2 regions of the Arthrobacter sp. KN11-1C genome follow, and region 1 is predicted to be linked to the other one. Evidence: riboswitches for the same ligand, from Rfam matches in the RefSeq annotation. Region 1 holds a riboswitch; the other holds the start of a gene.
The links. A riboswitch is a leader RNA that binds a small molecule or an ion and turns the genes downstream of it on or off. The one in region 1 is predicted to bind cyclic di-AMP.
Positions count from the first base shown of each region.

Region 2: another riboswitch for cyclic di-AMP. It lies ahead of ACSBOX_RS18470 (hypothetical protein); the one in region 1 lies ahead of ACSBOX_RS16755 (peptidoglycan DD-metalloendopeptidase family protein).

Region 1 covers NZ_CP197467.1:3,596,387-3,602,269, forward strand. Annotated here, with positions in the region: gene ACSBOX_RS16745 (HNH endonuclease) at 1-240, opposite strand, end outside; gene ACSBOX_RS16750 (NlpC/P60 family protein) at 489-1,253, opposite strand; cyclic di-AMP (ydaO/yuaA leader) riboswitch at 1,259-1,425, opposite strand; gene ACSBOX_RS16755 (peptidoglycan DD-metalloendopeptidase family protein) at 1,571-2,389, opposite strand; cyclic di-AMP (ydaO/yuaA leader) riboswitch at 2,392-2,602, opposite strand; gene ACSBOX_RS16760 (metal-dependent transcriptional regulator) at 2,729-3,424, opposite strand; gene serC (phosphoserine transaminase) at 3,699-4,829, shown strand; gene ACSBOX_RS16770 (MFS transporter) at 4,851-5,883, opposite strand, start outside.
Region 2 covers NZ_CP197467.1:3,962,332-3,968,214, reverse strand. Annotated here, with positions in the region: gene ACSBOX_RS18480 (ArnT family glycosyltransferase) at 1-1,691, opposite strand, end outside; gene ACSBOX_RS18475 (glycosyltransferase) at 1,688-3,094, opposite strand; gene ACSBOX_RS18470 (hypothetical protein) at 3,255-3,977, opposite strand; cyclic di-AMP (ydaO/yuaA leader) riboswitch at 3,980-4,152, opposite strand; gene ACSBOX_RS18465 (HAMP domain-containing sensor histidine kinase) at 4,316-5,794, opposite strand; gene ACSBOX_RS18460 (response regulator transcription factor) at 5,807-5,883, opposite strand, start outside.

The DNA of each region.
Region 1 (5,883 bases):
GTGACCGTCGCGGCGCAGGACGCCGCGGCGTGTAACCGCCGTGATGGTGTTGTACCTTGGCCGGATGTAGCGATTGAGCAGAATCACAGACGGACGTCCGAGAATCTCCTGTGGCCCGACGACAGGCTCGTCGCCTTCGGCCACTACGCTCGCTTTTCCGGTGAGCACAAGGACCAGCGCCCGGCGGAAGGTTACTACCGCCAGCGGTTCATATCCAGCATTCAGAACGAGTGTGCGCATGCACGTACCTCTTCACGGCCGCACCCGTCAGGGGCGCGAGGGCCGGCTGCCCTCTGCATGTACGGGCTGTGGATCGACAACCTAAGAGTAAACACCCGGAGGCCAGATCAACGAATCCTTGCGGGAGTTCCAGCACAGTGTCGGTCAAAGTTCACGTGCCGGACACGTAGCGCATGCTGGTTAAAACAGAACATCCCCGCGGGCGGACCAGCGGGGATGTTCCAGTGAAGCTATGTAGCCGGAGCTATTTAGCCACCAACGCGGATGAAGACCGGGCCGGAGCCGACGTTGACGCTGTAAAGGGCGGTGGTGCCACCGTTCCAGCCGCCGTGGACTGCCATGCCGTTGCCGACGTAAACGGCGATGTGGGCCATGCCCATGCCACCGTTCTGGTAGTAGACCAAGTCGCCCGGCTGCGCTTCAGCAGCGCTGACCGTGCGGCCGAGGGAGAGGTAGTCTGCCGGCCAACCGTGGAAGTGGATGCCAACAGCAGCCAAGGAGTTCGAAGCCAGAGCCGTGCAGTCCTGGGCAACGCCCAGCTGTGCGTAAGCTGCGGCAGCAATTGCCGCGCCCTGGCCGCTGGCAACCTTCGTTGCGGGCGAAACAGCAGCAGTCACGGAAAGCGTCGAGACGCCGTTAGCGGCACCCGTTGCAGCCTGCGGAGCAGGAGCGGCTTCCTGGGTAGCGACCGGAGCAGGAGCAACCGGAGCAGCCTCGGTGGAAACCGCCGGGCGCTCGTACTTGATGGCGACGGAGGAGTCGGCCGAAATGCTGGCTTGGGCGACGGACTGGACTTCCAGGGCGGAGGTCGCAGTGGACTCGCGGGGGACATTGGTTTCTGCAGCGTTGGCTGCGATACCGCTAGTGAGAACCAGTCCGGAAGCAGCTGCGATAACTGCTGCCTGACGGCCTACGCCACCGGCGTTGCTGCCGACAGTCTTAGCGATAACGGCAAGCGAGTTGGTCTTGGTGACCACGGCGCGGTGGCGCGCAACAGTAGAGCGTGAAGACACGTTAAGAGGCCTCTCCCTATGCCCGCGAGGTAAGCTGTCGGATTCGGATGGGAGTCATCCGGCCACACCCCTCCCTTTCGGAAGCTGTGCGACTTAACCCCAAGGCCATCGGTGAAGATGACCAAAAGTGGGTCCCCCGCCTCTGCCAGACGATGTTTTGCGAACGGAACCTCGGGCAGTGGCAGAGCTAGGCAATCCACCCGAGTGCATCAACTCTCTAAAAGTTGATGCGAGTTAGACGGTACATGAGTTTTGGCTGAATGTCACATTCAGGTCACGGAGCGTGACAAGCATGCGAGAGGCTTCCATCGGATTGGCTACAGCCAGCCCAGGGGGTCGACGACGTCGCCGTTGACCATGACTTCAAAATGGAGGTGGCAGCCGGTGGAGGCGCCGGTAGTGCCGCTCAACGCGATGACATCGCCGCGGCTGACAGTCTGGCCCACTTGGACGTTGAACGAAGACAAATGGTTGTACGTGGTTTCCAGGCCGTTGCCGTGGTCCACCACAATGCGGTTCCCGCCGCCATACGGATGCCAGCCGGCGAAGGTCACCTTGCCCGCCGCGGCGGCGTGGACCTGGGTGCCGCACTGGGCCACGAAGTCCTGGCCCCGGTGGAACTCCCCCAGGCCGCCCGTGATGGGGTTCACGCGGTAGCCGAACGGCGAGGCCGTGATCAGGGTATCCAGCGGCGCCCCGAGGGTGCCCTTGGAGGACGACGTCTTGATGGTGCCGACGGACTGCGCGCTCAGGAGCTGCTTGAGCCTGCTGTCCGGATCCGCCGTGGTGGAAACCGCAGCGCGGCTGAAGTCGATCGTGGCGCTTGCCGCGGCCGGGATTTCAGGCTGGGTACCCACTGCCGACGCGGCCGGGTTTGACTCGGCCGTGGCCGACATGGCGCCGGTGCCCGGCATCGCGAGCGTCAGGATGAGGCCCGTAGCGGCAAGCGCCACTCCCGCCTTCTGTCCCGCTCCGCTCGCGGCTGCGAACTCGGCCATCTGCCGCAAAGGACCCTTGCGGCGGCGGAGTTCGCGATGGGGATCGCGGGGGCGCTCGTGCTCGACGGCGCTTGCGCTCCGCAGCTCAGCAGCAGGACCGGACGCGCGCCTGCGGCCCCTGGTGTTCTGCGTGGTCAAGGTTTTCCTCTCTGGCAAGCCTGCGAAGTTAGCTGTCGGATTCGGGCCAGAGAGATCGTGGACCCGGTCCGCACGAAGGACGCGAAGCGGAGGGCTACTCCGAAGGGGACCCTGCGCAATGTGTGCTTCCGCTGCGGACTTCACCCCAAGGCCGTCTTTCGACGGCCGATGGTGGTTCCCCCGCTTCTGCCAGTGAATGGACTAATCCACCTGGTCCGCTGGCAGAACTCGGCTTCGGATCAGGTAACGCTTTGGTATCGGCGCCAGTAGTCAACTATAGGGGATTAAGCCCCCGCGGTAATAATTTCGTTATCTTTGCCGCTCGCCTTGCCGGGCGGGCTAGGCGACCGTGACGAACACGTGCGAGGCAACCTCGGGCGGCAGCTCCAGGGCGCCGTCGATATTGGGCACGCGGACGGAGATGTACTCCCCCACCCGTTCCAGGGAAACCCTGGCACCGGGACGGATTCCGCCCTCGTCCAGCTGCACCAGAAGTTCCGGTTCCACCTGGATCGGTTCGGCCAAGCGACTGACGGTGACCCGGTTTTCAGGTGAGTATTCGTTCATCGCGTCAAGGAGGTTGACCACGCCGTCCGTAAACGCGTGGGACGCGGCTCCGCCCAGCGCTTCGAGTCCCGGAATGGGGTTGCCGTAGGGCGATTCCGTGGGGTGGTCCAGGAGTTCGTAGAGCCGCCGCTCCACGCGCTCGCTCATGACATGCTCCCAGCGGCACGCCTCATCGTGGACGTAGGCCCAGTCAAGTCCGATGACATCGGCCAGGAGCCGTTCCGCGAGCCGGTGCTTGCGCATGACCTCCGTGGCGCGTTTCCGGCCCGTTTCGGTCAGCTCAAGGTGCCGGTCGTTGGACACAATCACCAGGCCGTCGCGTTCCATCCGACCGATCGTCTGGGAAACGGTGGGGCCGGAGTGCCGCAAGCGCTCGGCGATGCGTGCGCGAAGAGCCACGATGTTCTCTTCTTCAAGCTCCAAAATGGTCCGAAGATACATCTCAGTGGTATCGATCAGATCCGTCATCCAGCTCAGCTCCTCGAGCGCAGTATCTTGCGTGTTTTCGCCAGCTCCAAGCTTAGCTTATTTGGAATTACTCCGGATAATTCCCATGCCAGCTCCGGAGTCATGTCCGGCGCCCGGTCGTGGACCGTTGGAACAAAAGCTTTCCACGTGGCGGACTATGACACCTCCGGTTCTGCCCCCGCCTGCGGCGTCGGGCAGAATTGGGAAGTCGAAGGAGGCCGCTTGCCACCTGCCACGACCCATCTAGGCCGCTACTTCACCATTGGAGCATCCCGTGAGCGACAACAGCATCACTATCCCCGCCGATTTGCTGCCCAAGGACGGCCGCTTCGGCGCCGGGCCCTCCAAGGTCCGCCCGGAGCAGATCGAGGCCCTGTCCGCCGCCTCGACCACGATCCTCGGCACCTCCCACCGCCAGGCACCGGTCAAGAACCTGGTGGGCTCCGTCCGCGAGGGACTGAGCCAGTTCTTCCGTGCACCCGAGGGCTACGAGGTGATTCTCGGCGTCGGCGGCTCCACCGCGTTCTGGGATGTCGCCAGTTTCGGCCTGGTCGAGAAGAAGGCCCAACACCTTTCCTTCGGTGAGTTCGGCTCCAAGTTCGCTGCGGCCACCAATAAGGCACCCTTCCTGGAAGCCTCGTCCATCATCACGTCCGAGCCGGGCACCCGGCCGGTTTCCGAGGCCGAAGCGGGCGTGGACGTGTACGCATGGCCGCAGAACGAAACCTCGACGGGTGTGGCCGCTCCGGTCAAGCGCGTAGAGGGCAGCGACGACGGCGCGCTGGTCCTGGTGGATGCGACGTCGGCGGCTGGCGGCCTGGATGTCGATGTTGCCGAGGCCGACGTCTACTACTTCGCGCCGCAAAAGAACTTCGCTTCCGACGGCGGCCTGTGGCTCGGCCTCTTCTCCCCCGCCGCCCTGGAGCGCGCCGCCCGCATCAAGGCAAGCGGCCGCTGGATCCCCGATTTCCTGGACCTGCAGACGGCCATCGACAACTCGAAGCTCAACCAGACCTACAACACGCCGTCCTTGTCCACGTTGGTGACCTTGGATGCCCAGGTCCAGTGGCTCAACAAGAACGGTGGCCTGGATTTCGCTTCGGGACGCACCGCGGACTCGGCAAACCGCATCTACACGTGGGCAGAGACTTCCGAGTACGCCACCCCGTTCGTCGCGAAGGCAGAGGACCGCTCCAACGTCATCGCCACGATCGATTTCGATGATTCGATCGACGCCGCGGCCATCGCCAAGGTGCTGCGCGCCAACGGGATCGTGGACACGGAGCCGTACCGCAAGCTGGGCCGCAACCAGCTGCGCATCGCTACCTTCGTTGCCATCGAGCCGGACGACGTCTCTGCGTTGCTCGCCAGCATCGACTTCGTGGTGGGCGAACTGAAGAAGTAAGGGCCGGCCGCGTTCCCGCGGTCAGGACTTGTCGGCGTCGTCCGGGTGCGGATCCCGGGCGGCGCTGGCCTCTTTAACGGCGCTGTCCCTCTTAAGAGCATCGCGCGCGCCAAAGGACTCAATGCGGAAGAACCGCATCCCGCGGGCGGTGCGGTCGAAACGGAGCCGCAGCTGGCGCGCGCGGATGATCCATACGATGCCGACGACGGCGGTGCTAGCGCCCGCGGCTGCGGCCACGCCCACAGCCCATCGGGGTCCGGCGACGTTGGATACCCAGCCGACGAACGGTGCGCCGATGGGCGTTCCGCCCATGAAGATGGCCATGTAGAGTGCCATGACCCGGCCGCGCATGACGGGTTCGGTGGTGGATTGCACGTAGCCGTTGGCGCTCGTGATCATGGTCAGGGCAAACAGGCCGCAGGGAATCAGCGCCAGGGCAAACATGGTGTAATTCGGTGCCAGCGCCGCCAGTCCGCTCGCGAGGCCGAAGCCGCCCGCCGCCGCGAAGATGAGGCGCATCCGTGGCCGGCCGCGCCGGGCGGCAAGGAGCGCTCCTGCGACGGAGCCGATCGCCATGACCGAGTTGAGCAGCCCGAAGGCGCCCGCGTCCATGCCGAACTCCGTACCGACCATGGCCGCGATGAAGAGGACGAAGTTCAAGCCGAATGTGCCCATGATGAAGATCGCGACGAGCACAACCACAATGTCCGGTCGATTGCGGACGTAACGAAGCCCTTCCCGGATGCGGCCTTTGCCTGCGGCTGCCCGGGGCTGGACACGCAGTGAGGCGAGGGGAATGGCCCGGATCGCGCCAAGCATCGCGAGGAAGGTCAGGGTATTGATCATGAATACCCAGCCCGGGCCTACAGCCACTGTCAGGACGCCGGCCACGGCGGGACCGATCATGCGCGCAACGTTGAAGGATGCGCTGTTCAATGCAACGGCGTTGGAAAGATAGTCGTCCTTGACCAGTTCCGAGACGAACGTCTGGCGGACGGGAGCGTCAAGTGCCGAGACGACGCCAAGTACCAGCGCGAACACATAGACATGCCAC
Region 2 (5,883 bases), 370 kb from region 1:
CCTCCTGCCTGGGCCGCGCCACCACCTGCTCCGAACCCTCCAGCGCGGTTTCCGAAGCCGCCCATGGCGGAGCCGGCGGGACCCGACGTCGGGATGGACCCGGAATGCGCGGTAGCCGCCGTCGCGAGCGTCCACGCCGCTGTTCCGAGGCCGCCGGCCAGAAGGGAGACGACGACGACGGCCGCCGCCGCTGCGCTCCGGAACCGGCCCGCGGGCCGCAGTGAGTCGAGGCGGAGCAGGATTGCCGCGGCTGCCACCACGCCCAGGACAACGATCACGATGCGCAGCCACGGAAGCCAGGAGGCGTCGCGGCCGAGGAGAACCGCGGACCACGCTGAACTGCCGAGGACTACCACCGCCAGGACGATCCTGGCCGGCCAGTACCCGCGGCCCCGCCACAGCTCAACGCTGCCAATCCCCACCAGGGCGGCGATTGCCGGTGCGAGGGCTACCGCGTAGTAGGGGTGGACGATGCCGCTCATGAAGCTGAACACTCCCGCCGTGACCAGGAGCCAGCCGCCCCACAGGATGAGCGCGGCACGGGTACGGGAGGCTCGCGCTTCCCTCCGGGTGAACCACAGGCCGGCTGCCAGAAGAATCAGCGCAGCAGGGAGAAGCCAGGAGACCTCGGCACCGAAGCTCGTGCCGAACATGCGGGTGATCCCGGCTGCCCCGCCGAAGCCGGTGTTGCCGCCACCGCCGCCGAAGCCGCCCCCGGCGGGCCCGCCGCCTCCACCGGGCGTGCCCTCTCCCGAGCCGGTGATGCGGGACAGCCCGTTGTAGCCAAAAGTCAGCTCGAGGAAGCTGTTGGTTTGCGAACCTGCCATGTAAGGCCGTGCCGAAACCGGAGTCAGCTGGAAGAGGGCGATGTAGCTGCCGGCCACTACCGCGATACCGCCCACTGCGCCGAGCAGGTGCAGCAAGCGCCGCCGCAGCGGGGTGGGGGCGGCCCAGAGATATGCGAGTCCGAGGCCCGGAACAATCAGGAATCCCTGCAGCATCTTGCCCAGGAACGCGAGTCCCACGACGGCGCCGGCTGCCGCGAGCCACTTCCAGCCCGCGCGTTCGATGGCACGGGTAGTGAAGTACGCGGCCAGGACCAGGCAAAGGGTCAGCATGGCGTCGGGATTGTTGAAGCGGAACATGAGCGCCGCCACCGGAGTCAGGGCCAAAGCGCCACCCGCCAATAGGCCCGCGCCCGGTCCGGAGACCCGTTTGACCGTCAAATAGAGGAAGCCGACGGCGGCCACGCCCATCAGTGCCTCGGGAACCAGCATGCTCAGGGGCGAGAAGCCGAAGATCCGGCCCGCCAAAGCGGGAATCCACAAAGAGGCCGGGGGCTTGTCCACGGTGATGGCGTTGCCGGCGTCGAGCGAACCGAAGAGGAACGCCGTCCAGTCCTTGGTGCCGGCCTGGATGGCCGCGGCGTAGAAGGAGTTTCCGTAGCCGGTGGCAGCGAGGTTCCAGAGATACAGGAACGCGGTGGCTACGAGGAGCCCGGCGGCGGACGGGCGCACCCAGCGGGGCTGCCGTCCAAAGGCGTATCGGGTCCAGCGGGGCGTGGCACCGGGGATTGACGCGCCGGCCGAGTGACGGGGTGCGTCGCCAGAACCAGGAATGCCAGTCCCGACGGCGGCAGGAGCCTCTGCACCGGCGGGTCCTGTGCTTGCGGGAGTAATCGTGGAGGTCATGATGCTGCCGTTTCTGTGCGCGTTGTGGCTTGTGTGGTGGGTGCAGTCGCCTGCGCGGCTGGCTGCCGGAAGACCCAAAGTCGGAACAGGAGGAAGCGGACTGCGGTGGCTGCGAGGTTCGCCGCGACGACGGTGAGGAGCTCACCCCAGCGGTCGGGCGACGTCGTACTGTGCACCAAGGCGAGTGCCCCGGAGGTGAGTGCGAGGCCGATCCCGAAGACGATCAACCCCTCGAAGTGGTGCCGGACGGGATTGCCGCCCTGGATGCCGAAGGTGAAGCGCCGGTTGGCGCCGGTGTTGGCGATGGCCGTGGCGAGCAGCGCCAGGAAGTTGGCCAGCTGCGGGTCCATGAAGCCGCGGCAGAACAGGAAGATGAGTACATAAGCCAGGGTGGAGGCAGCGCCGATCGCGGCGAAACGGACCAGTTGCCCGAAAAGGCTGCTGCGCGGGCTCTGCTCGGCAGTACGCGATGACGCCGGAAGCGGCCCGCGAGCAAGTGCAGCGCGCAGTTCCGGAATGGGGATGCGGCCCGAGACGAGATCCCGGGTCAGCCGGACCATGCCGCGGATGTCTGCCAGGGCGGTCCGCACCACGTCCACGCTGGAATCGGGATCGTCGATCCAGTCAACGGGAACTTCGTGGACCCGGAGTCCGCAGCGTTCGGCGACCACCAGGAGCTCAGTGTCGAAGAACCACGAGTTGTCCATGGTGTGGGGGAGGATCTGCTGGGCGACATCTGCCCGGATCGCCTTGAAGCCGCACTGCGCATCGCTGAAACGGGCGCCCATGAACGAGTGCAGCATCAGGTTGTAGCTGCGCGAAATGAACTCGCGCTTGGGGCCGCGGACAACCCGCGAGCTCCGCGTCAGGCGCGTGCCGATGGCAAGGTCGGAGTGGCCGGAGATCAGCGGTGCCAGAAGGGGCGCCAGTGCGGCGAGGTCGGTGGACAGATCCACGTCCATGTAAGCGAGAACCGGGGACGGCGATGCGAGCCACACTTTGCGCAGGGCGTTGCCGCGTCCCTTTTCCTCGAGATGGACAACAGCGAGTTCGGGCAGCTCCCTCGCCACGCGTTCGGCGATCTTCAAGGTGCTGTCCGTGCTCGCGTTGTCCGCGACGGTGATGCGGAAGCCGTGCGGGAACGACTCGCGCAAGTGGCCGTGAAGCCGGCGCAGGCACTCTTCGAGGTCGCGTTCCTCGTTGAAGACAGGGATCGTTACATCGAGCACGGGGATGGCGGTGTGGGTGTCCACGGGGGCGCGCCGCACCGTGCTGCGCTGGATGGAAGTGCTGCGCTGGAGGGGAGCGTTGGGCTGGAGGGGAGCGTTGGGTTGGAGGGGAAGGCCCGGCGGCACCACCGCGGGGTCCTTCAGGGTACCGGAGGTGGATTCGATGAGCGTCATGTATCCAGAGTGCGGCTGCCGATTATGAGGGCTTTAGGCGGAACCTGTGACATGGCTGTGGATGTGTGACCGGCATGGCGAATCACATGTTTGGCCACTAGACGCAGAGGTCCGCCCCTGAAGGGACGGACCTCTGTGTGCTTTGTGCGTGACTCTTGGCTTAGTACCAGTTGTTCGCGAGGTGGAAGGACCACGCCGCGGAGGGCGATCCGTAGCGTTCCTTGATGTAGTTCAGGCCCCAGCGGATCTGCGTCTGGTAGTTGGTCTGCCAATCGGCGCCTTCTGATGCCATTTTCTCGCCCGGCAGCGACTGCCCGATTCCGTAGGCGCCGCTGGAGGCGTTGGTGGCAGTGGTGCGCCAATCCGATTCCTTGTTCCACAAGGTGACCAGTGCGGACATCTCGCCCTGACCCCAACCGTAGGAGGGGAGAAGGCTTGCGGCATAGGCCTGGGCGCCGGAAGGGTCGTCGAGGGCGACAGGTGCGGCCGGGGCAGCAGGCGCGGCGGGGGCTGCCGGAGCTGCCGCCTGGGGCGCGACGGCGGCCGGAGCCGGGGCGGCTGCCTGGCTCGGAACCGGCGTGGCGCTGGGCTTGGCGCTCGCGCTCGCCGACGGCGTGGCGGTGGCCGATGGAGTGGCTGAGTGGCTAGCCGCGCGGGAGTCCGACGAGCGGCTCATGTCCTGGGCATTGATGGCTTGTCCGGCGGCCTGGGTTGCAGCACCGGCGCCGAGGAACACGGCGACGACGCTGGCAACAACTGCCATGCGCTGGCCGGTGCCGAGGTTCGAGGCGGCTCGCCTCAACGTGGAACGTGACTTGTTTCTCCGGGCAGGTTCGCCGCGGTGGCGCGCAACAGAGCGCGACTGATTCCTGGAATCAGACATGGTGATTGCCTCTCGACGCCTGCGGAGTTAGCTGTCGGATTCGGATGAGGTCATCCGGCCGTGGCCACAGGGAATCGTGGCGGTGCGGCTTCACCCCTAGGGCTGGCTCAACATGAGCGCTTGCCCGGAGACCTGGGTCCCCCGTCTCTGCCTGGACTGTTGGCACCGGGGAGGGGCAGAGCTCGGCGCCTACCCGGCGGCGGCCGGAATGATCCAGCGCACCTATTCGACGGTACAGGAGGATCCGGCTTAAGTCACATTTGGGTAACGGAGATCACGACGCCGGTGCGTCGACTTGCGCTCGTCGCGAACCGGCGTCGTGATTCTGTGAACGGTCTTCAGGCCGTGGCGGTCCTCAGCGCCGGAAGGCGCACCGCAAACTCGGTCCGGCCTGGCCGCGATGCCACTTCGACAGTACCGCCATGCGCCTGAACGATGGATTCCACGATCGATAAGCCGAGCCCTGACGTGCCCTCGGAACCGGAGCGGGCGGCGTCGGCACGGGCAAAGCGCGAGAAGATCCTGCCCTGGAAATCCGGCGGGATGCCCGGCCCGTTGTCGGTCACTGTCACCACGGCGCTGCCATCGGCGGAACGCATGACGCCCGTGACCACCGTGGTACCCGCCTCCGTGTGCTTGCGGGCATTGGAGAGCAGGTTCGCCAGGACCTGGTGGAGTTGTGTGGTGTCGCCGCGGACCGTGAGTGGCTCATCCGGGAGCTTGAGCTGCCAGATGTGCTCGGGGGCCATGACTTTCTCGTCGCTGACGGTTTCGATCACCAACTGGGTGAGGTCCACATCGGTGAACTCCGGGGCCTTTCCTTCATCCAGCCGGGCCAGCAGAAGGAGGTCCTCCACGAGGGTGGTCATGCGTTCGGACTGGCTTTGCACCCGGCCCAGTGACTTGCGGCCGTCCTCGGTGAACGTCTCGGTCATGCGCAAGAGCTCTGTGTAGCCGCGGATGGCCGTCAGCGGAGTCCGTAGTTCGTGTGACGCGTCGGCCACGAACTGGCGCACTTTCGTTTCGCTTTGCTGGCGCGCCTCGAGGGCGCTCGAGACGTTGTCCAGCATGAGGTTCAATGCGTGGCCGACGCTTCCCACCTCCGTGCCCGGGTGGGCAGCCGACGCCGGAACGCGCACCGCGAGTGCCACCTCACCGGCGTCGAGCGGAAGTTTCGATACCTTCGTGGCGACGTCGGAAAGTTGCTCCAAGGGGCGCATGGTGCGGCGGATCAGGACGGTTCCGGCCAGTCCGATCAGGACCAGCCCGCCCAGGGACACCAGCACCATGGTCCACACGAGCGAGGCCTCGGTGTCCTCCTTCGAGGCGAGGGGCAGCCCCGTGATGACAACATCGCCATACGGAGTTTCGGCGGCTACCAGGCGGTAGCCCCCATTGGAGAGGGTGCGATCAACAGGGTGGCCGTCGGAGGGGAGAGCCAACAGTGTTCCGGCATCGCTGGGTGACAACGGCGTTCGGGTGGCATCGGAGGACAGGAATCCTGCGTCGCTGCTCACCTGGCCGCCAAGAATTCGCGCGTTCAGGGTGCCGATGCTCTGGCCCCGGGGATCCAAGGGGTCTGGACGGCCGCCGGGATTGCCTTGCGGCGGGCGGCCGTGCGAGGCCTGCATCAATTGCTGGTCCAGTTGCTTCGTGAGGAACACGTCCATGGAGGCATAGCTGACTATCCCGACTGCGCCGCAGATGGCCACGAGGAGCGCCATGGAAAGGAGGATCAAGCGGGTGCGCAAGTGCCAGGTTGAGGGATTGAACCAGCTGTGGTCGGTCTGGCGGGGGATACCGGAGAGTGCGGACATTCGGCGCCCCGGCTATTCGGCAGGCTTGATGACGTAGCCGGCTCCGCGCACGGTGTGGATCATGGGCGGATGGTGGGCCTCGATCTTCT